Regions from separate parts of the Micrococcus sp. 63XJN7_8_ISO-PGPR-S23-253 genome, predicted to be linked through region 2. Evidence: predicted binding sites of a transcription regulator. Region 2 holds the regulator's gene; the other holds the start of a gene.
What was found. The regulator LexA, encoded in region 2, represses DNA repair genes until DNA is damaged. The targets are predictions, from matches to a motif close to TCGAACANNTGTTCGA.

Region 1: the regulator LexA is predicted to act here: its motif matches at 3,147-3,162, upstream of AC0VX4_RS05885 (DUF6504 family protein).

What each region holds. Positions count from the first base shown of each region.
Region 1 covers NZ_CM149673.1:1,279,229-1,285,951, forward strand. The annotation lists gene AC0VX4_RS05880 (DNA polymerase III subunit alpha) at 1-2,693, opposite strand, end outside; gene AC0VX4_RS05885 (DUF6504 family protein) at 2,690-3,016, opposite strand; gene AC0VX4_RS05890 (DUF6318 family protein) at 3,492-4,217, shown strand; gene AC0VX4_RS05895 (PKD domain-containing protein) at 4,697-5,167, shown strand; gene AC0VX4_RS05900 (hypothetical protein) at 5,236-5,952, opposite strand; gene AC0VX4_RS05905 (SOS response-associated peptidase) at 6,045-6,723, opposite strand, start outside.
Region 2 covers NZ_CM149673.1:1,607,238-1,613,960, reverse strand. The annotation lists gene hflX (GTPase HflX) at 25-1,665, shown strand; gene AC0VX4_RS07440 (ATP-dependent DNA helicase) at 1,662-3,761, shown strand; gene lexA (transcriptional repressor LexA) at 3,810-4,526, opposite strand; gene AC0VX4_RS07430 (LysM peptidoglycan-binding domain-containing protein) at 4,821-5,195, shown strand; gene AC0VX4_RS07425 (histidinol-phosphate transaminase) at 5,239-6,360, shown strand; gene hisB (imidazoleglycerol-phosphate dehydratase HisB) at 6,541-6,723, shown strand, end outside.

The DNA of each region.
Region 1 (6,723 bases), 330 kb from region 2:
TCGGCTTCGCTGAGTCCGGAGAGGCTGGTGAGGGGCAGGCGGATGCCCCAGCGGCCGGGGGCGCCGTCGTCGACCTCGGGGTGGGCGGGGACCCATTCGACGTGGACGTGGCGGGAGGAGGCGTTGACGTCCACGGGGAGGACGGGGATGCCCATGCGGCGGGCCTCGGCGACCATGAGGCGGGCGGGGTACATGCCGGGGTCGTGTTCGAGGATGGCGGCCATGAAGGCGGCGGGGTGGTGGGTCTTGAGCCAGGCGGAGTGGTAGGTGGGGACGGCGAAGGCGGCGCCGTGGGCCTTGCAGAAGCCGAAGGAGCCGAAGGCGGAGAGGGTGGCCCAGACCTCGTCGATGACGTCGAGGGAGTAGCCGCGGGCGAGGGCGCCGGTGCGGAAGGCCTCTTCGACGAGGTGTTCCTGCGGGCCGCCGAGGAGGCGGCGGTGCTCGTCGGCGCGGGCCAGTCCGCAGCCGGTCATGACGTCCATGGTGCGCAGGACCTGTTCGTGGAAGACGGTGACCCCGTGGGTCTCGGCGAGGACGGGCCGCAGGTCGGGGTGCGGGTAGTGGGCGGGTGCCCAGCCGTGCCGCTGTTCGAGGAAGGGTCGGACCATGTCGGACTGCATGGGGCCGGGGCGGAAGAGGGAGATGTCCACGGTGAGGTCGTTGAACTCGCGGGGGGCGAGCTTGCCGACGAGTTCGCGCTGGCCCGGGGACTCGATCTGGAAGCAGCCGAGGGTGTGGGTGGTGCGGATCATCGCGTAGGTGGCGGGGTCGTCGAGGGGCACCTGTTCGAGGTCGATGCGCTCGCCCGTGGTGCGTTCGACCTCGGCGATCGTGTAGGCGATGGCGGACTGCATGCGCACGCCGAGGATGTCGAGTTTGAGGAAGCCCATGGGGTCCATGTCGTGCTTGTCGAACTGGCTCATGGGCAGGCCCATGCCGGAGGGCTGGACGGGGGTGCGGTGCAGCAAGGTGGCGTCGCCGAGGATGACGCCGCAGGGGTGCATGGAGATGTGGCGGGGCAGGCGGTCGAGGCGTTCGGTGAGGTCGACGAGCAGGTCCAGCTGGCGGTCGCCCTCGGCGCGGCCGGACTCGATGCGGCGGGAGAGGCCGCCGAGTTCGGGCATGCGCTGGAGGGCTTCGCGGAAGTTCGAGGCGGAGAAGCGCCAGAGCTGCTTGGCGATGGCGTCCACCTCGGGTTCGGGCATGCCGAGGGCGAGGCCGGCGTCGCGGACGGCGCCGCGGGCCCGGTAGGCGTTCTGCATGCTCATGAGGGTGGTGCGCTCGGCGCCGAAGCGTTCGACGACGGCGTGGTAGATCTCATGGCGGCGGGCGGACTCCACGTCGATGTCGATGTCCGGGAGGGTGGAGCGGTCGGTGGAGAGGAAGCGCTCCATGATCAGGCCGTTGGCCATGGGGTCGACATGGGAGATGCGCAGGGCGTGGTTGACGAGGGAGGAGGCGCCGGAGCCGCGGGCGGCCACGCGGATGCCCATGCCCTCGATGAGGTCGACGACGGCGGCCACGGTGAGGAAGTAGGAGGAGAAGCCGAGTCGGGTGATGATGCCGAGCTCGTGCTCGGCGCGGTCCTGCAGGTCCCGGGCCGCCTGGCTGGTGCCGGGGAGGCCTCCCCCGGTGTGGAGGTGGGGGTAGCGGGCGAGGAGGCCGGTGCGGGTGCGCTCGCGCAGCACGTGCTCCGGGGGGCCGTCGATGCCGATGACGGCGGCCTCCGGGACGCGGGGCACGCCCCAGCCGAGGTCGGTCTCGGGGTCGAGCGCGCAGGCCTCGGCGAGGCGGCGGGTGGCCTCGAGCAGGGGGGCGGGGCGGTCGTCGGCGGCGAAGGCGATCTCGTGGGCGATGCGGTGCATGGCGGCGGTGGACTTGAGCCAGCCCTGCCCGTTGGGCTGCAGGTCGTGGAGGGCGTCGAGGGAGCTGAGGGCACGGACGGCGTCGAGGACGTCCGCGGTGGCGGCACCGTCCGGGGCCGCGTAGCGCACGGCGTTGGTCAGGACGGCGGGGATGCGGGCCTGGCGGGCGGCGCGGAGGGTCTTCACGGCGTGCCCGGTGTCGAGGCGTCGGCCGGGGGCGGAGAGGTGGGTGACGACATCGGCGTGGGGGCTGCCTGCGGGCAGGGCCGCCTTCCAGCGGCGCAGGGCGGTGAGGCCGGCCGCGTACCGGCGGCGGGCCAGGTGGCGGCCGACGTCCGAATCCGGACCGAGGAGGACGAACAGCTCGGGGGTGGGCGGGTTGTCCCGGTTGGCGGCGGTGGGGACACGGCCGGCCGCCGCGGCGGCGAGCTCGGCGACGCTGGCCCAGGGGCTGCCGCCCGCCGCTCCCCCGGTGGTGCGGGCGTGGGCGGCGGAGACGAGCTCGCACAGGGAGCGGTAGCCCGAGCCATGACAGCCTCCTCGGGCGAGCACGACCACGCGGCCGGCCTCCTCGTCCTCGCTCCACCGGACGGCCAGGTCCACGCCCACGATCGGGGTGATGCCGTGGCGCAGGCAGGCGCCCACGTGCTTGGCCATGCCGTAGAGCCCGTCGCGGTCGGTGCAGGCCAGCAGGTCCATGTCCGCGGCCGCGGCGGCGGCCACGAGGTCCTCGGGCCAGCTGACTCCGTAGTGGGCGCTGAACGCGGAGGCGACGTGCAGGTGGGCGAAGGGGGCGGCGTCGCGTCCGGCCGCAGCGGCCCGGCTCATGCCGACCGCCTCAGGTCCTGGGCGTGCTCGTGGACGCGCACGAGCCGCCACCGGCCGGAGTCCAGGTGGTGGGCGACGTCGAGGGTCTGCAGGGGCGCGGCGCCGACCCGGGCCAGGCGGACCTGCAGCCGCCACATCTCGTGGTCCACGAGACCGGCGCCGCGGCCCTTCTCCGCGCGGACCTCCTCCGCCCACCAGCGGCGCCGCTCGAACCAGCGCACGGGGCGCTCTGCGAGGACGTAGTCCCGCCCGTTCCAGCGCAGCCCCTGCGGGGTGCCGTCTGCCCCGCACTCCACCGCCACCGACTGTGTGAGGACTCCCATTCTGCTTCTCTCCCTGTGCACTGCTGACCGGATCGACGACGGGGTGCCGTCGGGCGATGGGAGCGCGGCCCGTCCGGCGGACCGGACGCGGGGAAGAAGTGGGAAGGTGGGGCCGCACCCCCGATCGTACTCGAACATGTGTTCGAATGCGATGGGTGCGAACGTAGGGTAGCCGCCGGACACGTTAAGGACGCATGGCCCCGAGACGGGCGAGGCCGGGAACGCCCCTTTCGTGAGGCCGGCTGGCCGAGTCCTGGCCGTGGGCCTCGAACCCGACCCTGGGGCGCACATGCACGAGAAAATCGTCTCTTGGGCCGGAAGAAGTGCGCCGGCACGGTCCTGTGGACAATGCGAGCAGGACCACAATCCGTCTGCGTATACTCCGAACCAACCGGGCCTCGCATGCCACGAGCACCGCGCTGCGGGATCAGCGCGGGAGGCACGGACACACGACGGACGTCCAGTTGGAGGGGAAATGTCTCTCACCGCACCCGGGCGCGCCCTGCGCCGCCACCGATTCGCCCAGGCCGGCACGCTCAGCGTGGCCTTGGCGCTCGCACTGACCGCCTGCGGCGGGCAGTCCGAGCCCGCCGAGTCGTCGACGACGTCGCCCTCGTCCGCCAAGCCCGCCGTCGAGACGTCCGCGCCAGCGAGCACGAGCGAGACCGCGGGCGTCAGCTCATCCCCCACGGCCACGACGAGCGAGTCCGGCGAATACGTTCCCGCGTCTGCTGACGGTCCCGCGCGGAACGTGCCCAAGCCGGAGATGCCCGCCGCCATGAAGGAAGAGACCAAGGAGGGCGCCGAGGCGGCGATTCGCTATTTCTGGGACGCGCACTACTACGCCGAGCAGACCGGAGACACGGAACTCCTCGACTCTCTCTACAGCGAGTATTGCGAGTTCTGCCAGTTCAGCTCGCACGACCTGCAAATGATCTACAAAGACGGGGGGTGGTATACCGGTACTGAGGTACAGATCGATTCGATTCTGACTCATCGATCCGAAACCGGGTATGTTTCGACACTCCTTGTCACCACGGGCACAGGAACGGGGTACGCCAAGGGCGGGGTTGTTCCCGAGAACGGGGATGTGGAAGCGGCCTCCGAGCAGCCTTGGATCGCGGAGGTCTCGTTCAACCCCGAATCTTCACACTGGATTGTTGACGAGATGTCATATGAAGGTTCGATCGGATCTAACTGATGGGGCGCATCTGGATTGCATTAGTGGCATTATCAATCAGCCTCATGTTCGTGCCTGCCACTGCCGCCGCCACACCTTCACACGCACAAGACATCGAGTCGTGCACTTCTTCGAAGAGCCACTACTCAATAAATAAAAAGGGCATTGCGGCGAATAAGAGATGCTCAGATAGACACTCATCAATCTCGAGTTCAGTTGTTGCAACTGATGGCTCAGCGACCGCCGACCGCCCGGACCCACGCCTAGAGCACAAGACGGTCAGTGCATGCTTCTCAGGGCAGCTGGGCAATCCGGATTTCGAGAGCTGCCGAGAGCAAGAGGCGAACTTCTGCCCCGAAGGCTCATGGATCCGCGCACAGACGACAGACACTCGTCAACCTGATGCGAATCCCGTCTATGGCGCCCCCAAATGTTGGACGGCCAAGGCCTCCAGCAACGGCGCCCCGCCCGTCTCCATCGACGAGGTCCGCACGCTCCTCGTGCTGGAACCTGAGATCCGGTCGGACAACGGCGGACGCGGGATCCGCAATGCGGAGACGAACTTCTACGCAGATGCCGAGACGCGCACGCTCGTCACCACCCTCAACGGGGTCGAGGTCGAACTCCGCGCCACGCCGGTGAGCTTCCACTGGGATTACGGGGACGGCTCCCCCACCAAGACCACCTCAGTCGCAGGCCAGAGCCAGCCGGAGTTCAACGTCCCCACCCCCACGAGCCACGTGTACGAGGACACCGGGCAGTACACGGTCCGCCTCACCACCGTCTACATCGGCGAATACCGGGAGGCCGGGGGCGAGTGGGTGCTCATCCCGGGCACTATCAGCCTCGACTCGGCCCCCGTCACCGCGAACATCTGGCGCACCATCACCCGCAATGTCGCCGATGACTGCAGCGTCGACTCCTCAGCCTGGGGCTGCACCGGCCCCATCGAATCCGCTCCGGCCGGCTGAGCACAGACCGCGGGGCGGCCGACGGTCTCCCGTCCACCGCCCCGCGGCCCCCTCGTCGGGCGGGTGCGTCAGACCCGGCGCGCCCGCCCCCGGGTCAGGAGCACGAGTCCCGCGCCGAGGGCCGCGAGCGCTCCGAGCGCGCCCGCCGGAACGTCACGCCCGGTCTCGACCGTGTCCGGGGTCGTGTGGGTCTCCTCCCCGCCCGTTCCCTCACCCGGCTCCTCCCCGGCCACGGGGGCCGGAGTGTCGACGGGCTCCTGCTCGGCGGGCGGCACCGGGTCCGCCTCGCCGGGAGACGGGGCGTCCTCCCCCGCCGGCATGTTCAGGGCCCGGGGCTTCTGTCCGTCCGCGAGCGACTCAACGCGTGCATAGAGGTCGGACCGCTCCGCGTCCTGGGTGATGATGACGTCCTCACTCTTGGTCACACCGTCCAGCGACCAGTCGAGGACGAGGCGGTCGTCGGTCGGGTATGTCGCGTCGGCGAGGTAGTGAAACCCGGTGAAGAAGTCCAACGTGGTGTCGCGCCAGAGGGCACCCCAGCGCGGACCCCACGAGAGTTCCGCGACCGCCGCGTCGTCGCCCAGGCCTTCGGACCGGAACGGCAGCAGCACGCCCGGCTCGGCGTGCTCCAGCGTGGGGAACCGCTCGGGGTAGTCCCCGAACACGGGGTCGGCCAGGCTGTGCTCGCCCCACGCGTAGACGAGCCCGGCAGAGGGGCCTATGTCGCCCTCCGGAGTGCCGGCGGCCTCGTCGTAGAGGGCGGCGGCCACCGGGGTGCCGTCCACGGACAGGGTGAACAGGAGATGACCGTCTCCAGCCTCACCGCGGCACCGCGTTCCCGCGCGTCACGGGAAGGTCATCCTCGTCGCCCCGTCCCTCAGAGCAGCGTGCCCTGCTGCTCTCCCATCTCCTGGGTGAGCTCCGGCCCATTGTTCCGGACATTCCCCACGGCGCTCCCCACGGGCCGCAGCGACCAGCCCGCCGCGACGTCGTACGCGCCGGCGCACACCTGGCCCACGAGGGCGTCGGCTTCTTCGGCGGACCCGAGCGTGTCCGGGGTGAGCCACCGGTCCATCGTCTCGGCGTCCATGGGCACGGGCATCCGGTCGTGCAGCTGGCCGAGTGCGGCGAGCACCGGATCGTCGTCGTCCGCGTCGGGTGCGGCCATGGTGAGGATCGTCGTCGAGAGGACCCAGGCGTCCTCCCCCGCGGCCTGAGCCTCGGGGTCCTGCCACCACTCGTACAGGCCGGCGAACCAGATGACCGGCCCCTCGCCGTCCCCGGCCCCGGCCGGGTGCACGTAGTAGGGCTGCTTCTTCGCGGCCCGCCCGTCGGGACCCTTGGCGCCAGGCTCCGGCGTCTTCCACTCGTAGTAACCCTCCACCGGCACGGCGCAGCGGCGGGCGCGGACGGCGGCCCGGAACGTCGGCTTGGAGGCCACGGTCTCGGAGCGTGCGTTGAACGCACGGGACCCCACGGACAGCTCCTTCGCCCACGGCGGAACCAGGCCCCATCGGGCCACGTGGATCCGCCGGGTCACCCCGGCACCGGCACCG
Region 2 (6,723 bases):
GACCGCGGCGGCCCAGAGGAGACCATGACTGAGAAGAACCAGCACACCCCCGGCCCCCAGGGCGCCCACGGCTCCGAGGACGAGATCCAGGCCGTGATCGACCGCATCCTGGCCGCCGATGACGCTCGCCGCGCCTCCGACCGCGAGGCGACCGGGCGCGGCTCCGCGGACAGCGTGGCCGCGGACCACGAGGGCGCCCTCGACACCGGCACCCCGGATCGCTCCGCCGCGCTCGCGGGCCGCGCACTCGCCCTGGACGAGGGCGAGGACGGGCACACGGACGCCGACGGCGACCAGGACGAGCTCGCCGCGCGCCACTCCCTCAAGCGCGTGCAGGGCCTGTCCACCGAGCTCGAGGACATGAGCGAGGTCGAGTACCGCCAGCTGCGCCTGGAGCGCGTGGTGCTGGCGGGGGTCTGGACCGAGGGCTCCGCGGAGGACGCGGAGAACTCCCTGCGGGAGCTCGCCGCGCTCGCCGAGACCGCGGGCTCGGAGGTGCTCGACGGCGTCATCCAGCGTCGCGCCACCCCGGACCCGGCCACGTTCCTCGGCAAGGGCAAGGCGCAGGAGCTCGCCGAGATCGTGGCGCTCTCCGGCGCGGACACCGTGGTGGTGGACTCCGAGCTCGCCCCGTCCCAGCGCCGCGCGCTGGAGGACGTGGTGCGGGTGAAGGTCATCGACCGGACCGCGCTGATCCTGGACATCTTCGCCCAGCACGCGAGCTCGCGTGAGGGCCGCGCCCAGGTCGAGCTCGCGCAGCTCGAGTACCTGCTGCCGCGCCTGCGCGGCTGGGGCGAGTCCATGTCCCGGCAGGCCGGCGGCCGTGCCGCCGCCGGCGAGGGCATCGGCTCTCGCGGCCCCGGCGAGACCAAGATCGAGCTGGACCGCCGCCGCATCCGCACCCGCATGGCGAAGCTGCGCCGGGACATCGCCGGGATGAAGCCGGCACGCGAGGCCAAGCGCGCCAACCGTCGTCGCAACCGGGTGCCGTCCGTGGCGATCGCCGGCTACACCAACGCCGGCAAGTCGTCCCTGCTCAACCGCCTCACCCACGCCGGGGTGCTCGTGGAGAACGCCCTGTTCGCCACGCTGGACCCCACCGTGCGCAAGGCCATGACGCCGGACGGCATCGGCTACACCCTCTCGGACACGGTCGGCTTCGTGCGGAACCTGCCCACGCAGCTGGTCGAGGCGTTCCGCTCCACTCTCGAGGAGGTCGCGGACGCGGACGTCATCCTGCACGTCGTGGACGGCTCGCACCCGGACCCGGAGGGCCAGATCGCCGCGGTGCGCTCCGTGTTCGCGGAGGTGGACGCGCACCGGATCCCCGAGATCATCGTGCTGAACAAGGCAGACGCAGCGGACCCGGCCGTCGTCGCCCGGATCCGGTCCAAGGAGCCCCACGCCGTGGTGGTCTCCGCGCGCACCGGCGAGGGCATCGACGAGCTCGAGCGCGCCATCGCGGCCACCATCCCGCGGCCGGACGTGCGGCTCGAACTGCTGGTCCCGTTCACCCGGGGTGAGCTGGTCTCCCGCCTGCACTCGGCGGACGCGGAGATCCTCGCCGAGGGCTACGAGGAGGGCGGCACCCGCCTGTCCGTGCTGGTCCGTGAGGACATCGCGCCGGACTTCGCCGAGTTCGTCGTGGAGGCGGACGCGTCGTGAGCGACGGGGTGAAGGAAGCCGGGGCGGTCGGCGCGCAGCCGCGCACGGAGCACGAGCGCGAGGCGCTGCGCCTGCTGGATGTCGCGGTGCAGGCCACCGGCGGCCAGCACCGCGCGGGCCAGCGGGAGATGGTGCTGCAAGTGGCGCGCGCCCTCGAGTCGCGCCGTCACCTGCTCGTACAGGCCGGCACCGGCACCGGCAAGTCCCTGGCCTACCTGATCCCCGCCCTCCAGCACGCGATGACGCAGGAGGACCCCGTCGTCGTCGCCACGGCCACGCTCGCGCTGCAGGCCCAGATCATGAAGCGGGATGCCCCACGGCTGGTCGAGGCGCTCAAGGACGAGCTGCCCCGCGAGCCCGTCGTCGCCCTGGTCAAGGGCCGCTCCAACTACCTGTGTCGCCACAAGGTGGACGGCGGCTACCCCGGGGACGAGGGCGAGGAGGCCCTCTTCACGGTCGCCGACGACGGCGGGATGATCGGCTCCGCCACGGACGGCGCCGCCGGGCCCTCCTCGCTGTTGGGCAAGGAGGTCATGTACCTGCGGGCGTGGGCGGACCAGACCGAGACCGGGGACCGCGACGACCTCGAGGTCCCCGTCACCGACCGCGCGTGGCGGCAGGTCTCCGTGTCCGCGGTCGACTGCCTCGGCGCGTCCCGCTGCCCCCAGGCCGAGGAGTGCTTCTCTGAGCGTGCCCGCGCGGACGCGGCGGACGCGGACGTCGTGGTCACCAACCACGCGATGCTCGCCATCAGCGCCTTCGAGGGGCTCGCGGTGCTGCCGGCGTACTCGGCCGTCGTGGTGGACGAGGCCCACGAGCTCCAGGACCGGGTGACCGGTGCGGTCACCGGGCAGCTGTCCGGGTCGATCGTGCACGGCGCCGCCACCTCGCTGCGCCGCCACACCACCGTGGCCGTGGAGGACCTGATCGAGGCCGGGGCGGCCCTGGACCGCGCGTTCACGGACACCCCGTCCGGCCTGATCGCCGCAGGCCCGGACGAGGTGCAGGAGCAGGCCCTCACCGGCGTCCTCACGGCCGCGCGCCAGTGCCTGTCCGACCTCGGCCAGGACAAGGACAAGGAGGCCGACGCCGACGGCGGACGGCAGATGGCGCGCTCGCGGATCCTCGAGGTCCTCGAGGTGGTGGAGCGCATGCTCGCGGCCCGGCCCGAGGCCGACTTCCCCGAGGTGCTGTGGGCCACCCGCCCCGGCCACTTCGAGCCCGGCGTGGGCTGGCAGCCGGGGGACGAGACAGACCCGCCCCAGCTCTACGTGGCCCCGCTCTCGGTGGCAGGCAAGCTGCGGGAGGGCCTGTTCGGCAAGGCGACGACGGTGCTCACCTCCGCCACGCTCACCGTGGGCTCGGGGGAGCGCCGGTTCGACTCGGTGGCCGGCGACGTGGGCCTGGCCGGCCCGGACGCCCCGAAGTTCGAGGCCCTCGACGTCGGCAGCCCCTTCGACTACCCGCGTCAGGGCGTGCTCTACGTGGCCCGGCACCTGCCCCGGCCCGGCCGGACGGCCTCGCCCGAGTCCCTCGATGAGCTCGAGGCGCTCCTGAGGGCGTCGCAGGGCGGGGCCCTCGGCCTGTTCTCCTCGCGCCGGGCGGCCGAGGACGCCGCCGCCGAGATGCGCCGTCGGCTCGGGCCGAAGACCACGATCCTGTGCCAGGGGGACGCGACCCTCTCCGCCCTCGTACGCCAGTTCGCCGAAGAGCCGGACACGTCCCTGTTCGGCACCATGAGCCTGTGGCAGGGCGTGGACGTGCCGGGGAACTCGCTGCGGCTCGTGGTGATCGACCGCATCCCGTTCCCGCGGCCGGACGACCCGCTCTCCCAGGCCCGCACCCGGGACGTCGCCCGGCACGGCGGCAACGGGTTCATGCGGATCTCCGCCACGCACGCGGCCGTGCGCATGGCCCAGGGCGCCGGGCGCCTCGTGCGCTCCGTGACGGACCGCGGCGTCGTGGCCGTGCTGGACCCCCGCCTGGCCACCGAGCGGTACGGCGGCTACATCACGAGCGCCCTGCCGGACTTCTGGCGCACCACGGACGGCGACGTCGTCCGCGGGGTGCTGGCACGGCTCGCCTCGGGCGATTGACCTCGCTCGGCCTCGGACCGTCGGCCCGGCCCGGTCGGAGGGAGCGGGTCAGAGCGAGCGCAGGACCGTGACGACGCGCCCCATCACGGTGGCGTGATCGCCGAGGATGGGCTCGTAGGCCGTGTTCTGGGGCAGGAGCCACGTGTGCCCGTCACGGCGGCGGAAGGTCTTCACCGTGGCCTCGTCGTCGAGCAGGGCCGCGACGATGTCGCCGTTCTCCGCCGTCTCCTGCCGGCGCACCACCACCCAGTCGCCGTCGCAGATCGCGGCGTCCACCATCGAGTCGCCCGTGACGCGCAGCATGAACAGCTCGCCCTCGCCCGTGAGGCGGCGCGGGATCGCCATGACGTCCTCGACCTGCTGCTCGGCCAGGACGGGGCCGCCCGCCGCGATGCGGCCGACCCAGGGGACCGGTACGCTGTCCGCCCCGTCCGCGCCGGTGTGCCACGCGGGGATCGCGGAGACCTGCGACGACGGCGCAGCGGCGGGGGAGGCGGCCTCACCCAGCGGGGTGCCGTCCACGTCGCGCAGCACCTCGAGGGCACGCGGGCGGCCCGGGTCGCGCCGAATGTAGCCGTGTCGCTCGAGACGGCCGAGCTGGTGCGTGACGGAGGAGAGCGAGGCCAGGCCCGCGGCGTCGCCGATCTCGCGCATGGAGGGCGGGTAGCCGTTGTCGGCGATCGCGTCCCGGATGGTCTGCACGATCCGCCGCTGGCGGTCGGTGAGCGGCGCGCGCGCCGCCGGCTGATCGTCGGTGGTGCTCATGGCTGCCGTCCGTTCTCCCGGGGGTGATGGTGGCCGGCCTCGTGTTCCGGCGTCCGGCTGCCGTCCGGACGCTTACCGTGTCCGCCCCCGCTGGTTGCCTGTGTCCTGGCGGTCCCCGGGGGCGTTCCGGGGCGTCCGTGCATCGCCTCGAGCCTAGAGGAGAGCCGCCTCTCATTCAAAGATATGTTCGATCTCGTCGTGGCGTGTCTCGAACACCTGTGCTAGAAAAGTACTCGAACGGATTCGAACAGATGTTCGATCGCCTGGAGGGCACTCGCCCCGGAGGAGGACACCATGACGCTCACCACCGCCCAGTTCGCCGGCTCGCCCGCGACCGCGCGGCCGCGTCCGGCCACCATCCGTCTGACCCGCCGCGGCCGCCTCGTGCTGCGGGGGATCCCCGTGATCGCCGCGGCCGTGGCCGCCACGCTGGCGGCCGCCTTCTTCCTGGGTGTGCTGCTGTCGCCCGCCGCGGTGTCCGCGGACACCGCAGGACCGGCCACCCAGTCCGTCACGGTCATGCCCGGGGACAGCCTGTGGACCATCGCCACCACGGTGGCGCCGGAGGCGGACGTCTACGAGGTGATCGCCACGATCGACGAGCTCAACGGGCTCGAGGGCCGGGCCCCCGCCCCGGGTGAGGAGCTGTTCGTCCCGGCCATGCGGTGACGCACGGCGGGCCTCGCCCTCCACGGTTCCTAGACTGGCGGCCATGACCGACCTCAGCACTCTGCCCCTGCGCGAGAACCTCCGCGGCCTGAGCCCCTACGGCGCCCCCCAGCTGGACGTGCCGTACATGCTCAACACCAACGAGAACACGCACCCGGTGCCGGAGGAGGTCGCCGCCGCGATCGCCGAGCGGGTCGCGGCCGTCGCCGGGGGGCTGAACCGCTACCCGGACCGCGAGTTCACGGGGCTGCGACATGCGCTCGCCGGCTACCTCGGCCACGGCCTCACGGCGGACCACGTGTGGGCCGGCAACGGCTCCAACGAGATCCTGCAGCAGATCCTCCAGGCCTTCGGCGGCCCGGGGCGGACCCTGCTGAGCTTCCTGCCCTCGTACTCCATGTACCCGCTGCTGGCCGGCGGCACGGACACCGTGTTCGTGGACGGCGGCCGCGCCGACGACCACAGCCTCAGCGCCGAGCACGCGGCGGCCATGGTGCGGGAGCACCGTCCGCACGTCGTCTTCCTGGCCTCCCCCAACAACCCGACGGGCACCGCCCTGGACCTGGCGACCATCGAGGCCGTGTACGCCGCGCAGGCGGAGAACGAGGCTGCCGGCGGGCCCGGCGCGATGGTCGTCGTGGACGAGGCCTACGCGGAGTTCGCCCTCGCCGGCACCCGCTCCGCCCTCACGCTCCTGCCCGGCCGTGAGCGGCTGATCGTCACGCGCACCATGTCCAAGGCGTTCGCCCTGGCTGGCGCGCGCCTGGGCTACCTGGCCGCGGACCCCGCCGTCACCGACGCCCTGCGCCTGGTGCGCCTGCCGTACCACCTCTCCGCGGTCACGCAGGCCACGGCGGAGGCCGCTCTCGACCACGTGGACGCGCTGCTGCGCACCGTGGAGGACATCAAGGCCCAGCGCGACCGCATCGTCTCCACCCTGCGCGGCCTGGGACTGAGGCCCTCGGTGTCCGACTCGAACTTCGTCTTCTTCGGTCACCTCGAGGACGCCTCCGACGTGTGGCGCCGCCTGCTCGACCGAGGCGTGCTCGTGCGGGACGTCGGCATCCCGCACCACCTGCGCGTCACCGCCGGCACCGAGGCGGAGACGACGGCGTTCCTCACTGCTCTCGCGGAGGTCCTCGGCGAGACCGGGCACCGGTCCTGAGGCGTCACCGGAGTCGCGGCGTCCGCCCGGCTCCCTAGGATGGGGACAGCGCGCGCGGCGCCCCGGCCCGCCGGCACCGGCCGCGCGCACCCGCATCCCCCGCACCCGTCCCGGACCGGTGCGGCCCCAGCCCGAGGAGGACCCGTGGCAGCCGAGCTGATCTCCGGACGCCGTGCGCGCATGACGCGCACCACGAGCGAGTCGGACGTGTACGTCGAGATGGATCTGGACGGCACCGGCCGTGCTGAGATCTCCACCACCGTGCCGTTCTACGACCACATGCTCACCGCGCTGTCCCGGCACTCCCAGATCGATCTGACGGTCCGCGCCACCGGTGACACGCACATCGACGTGCACCACACG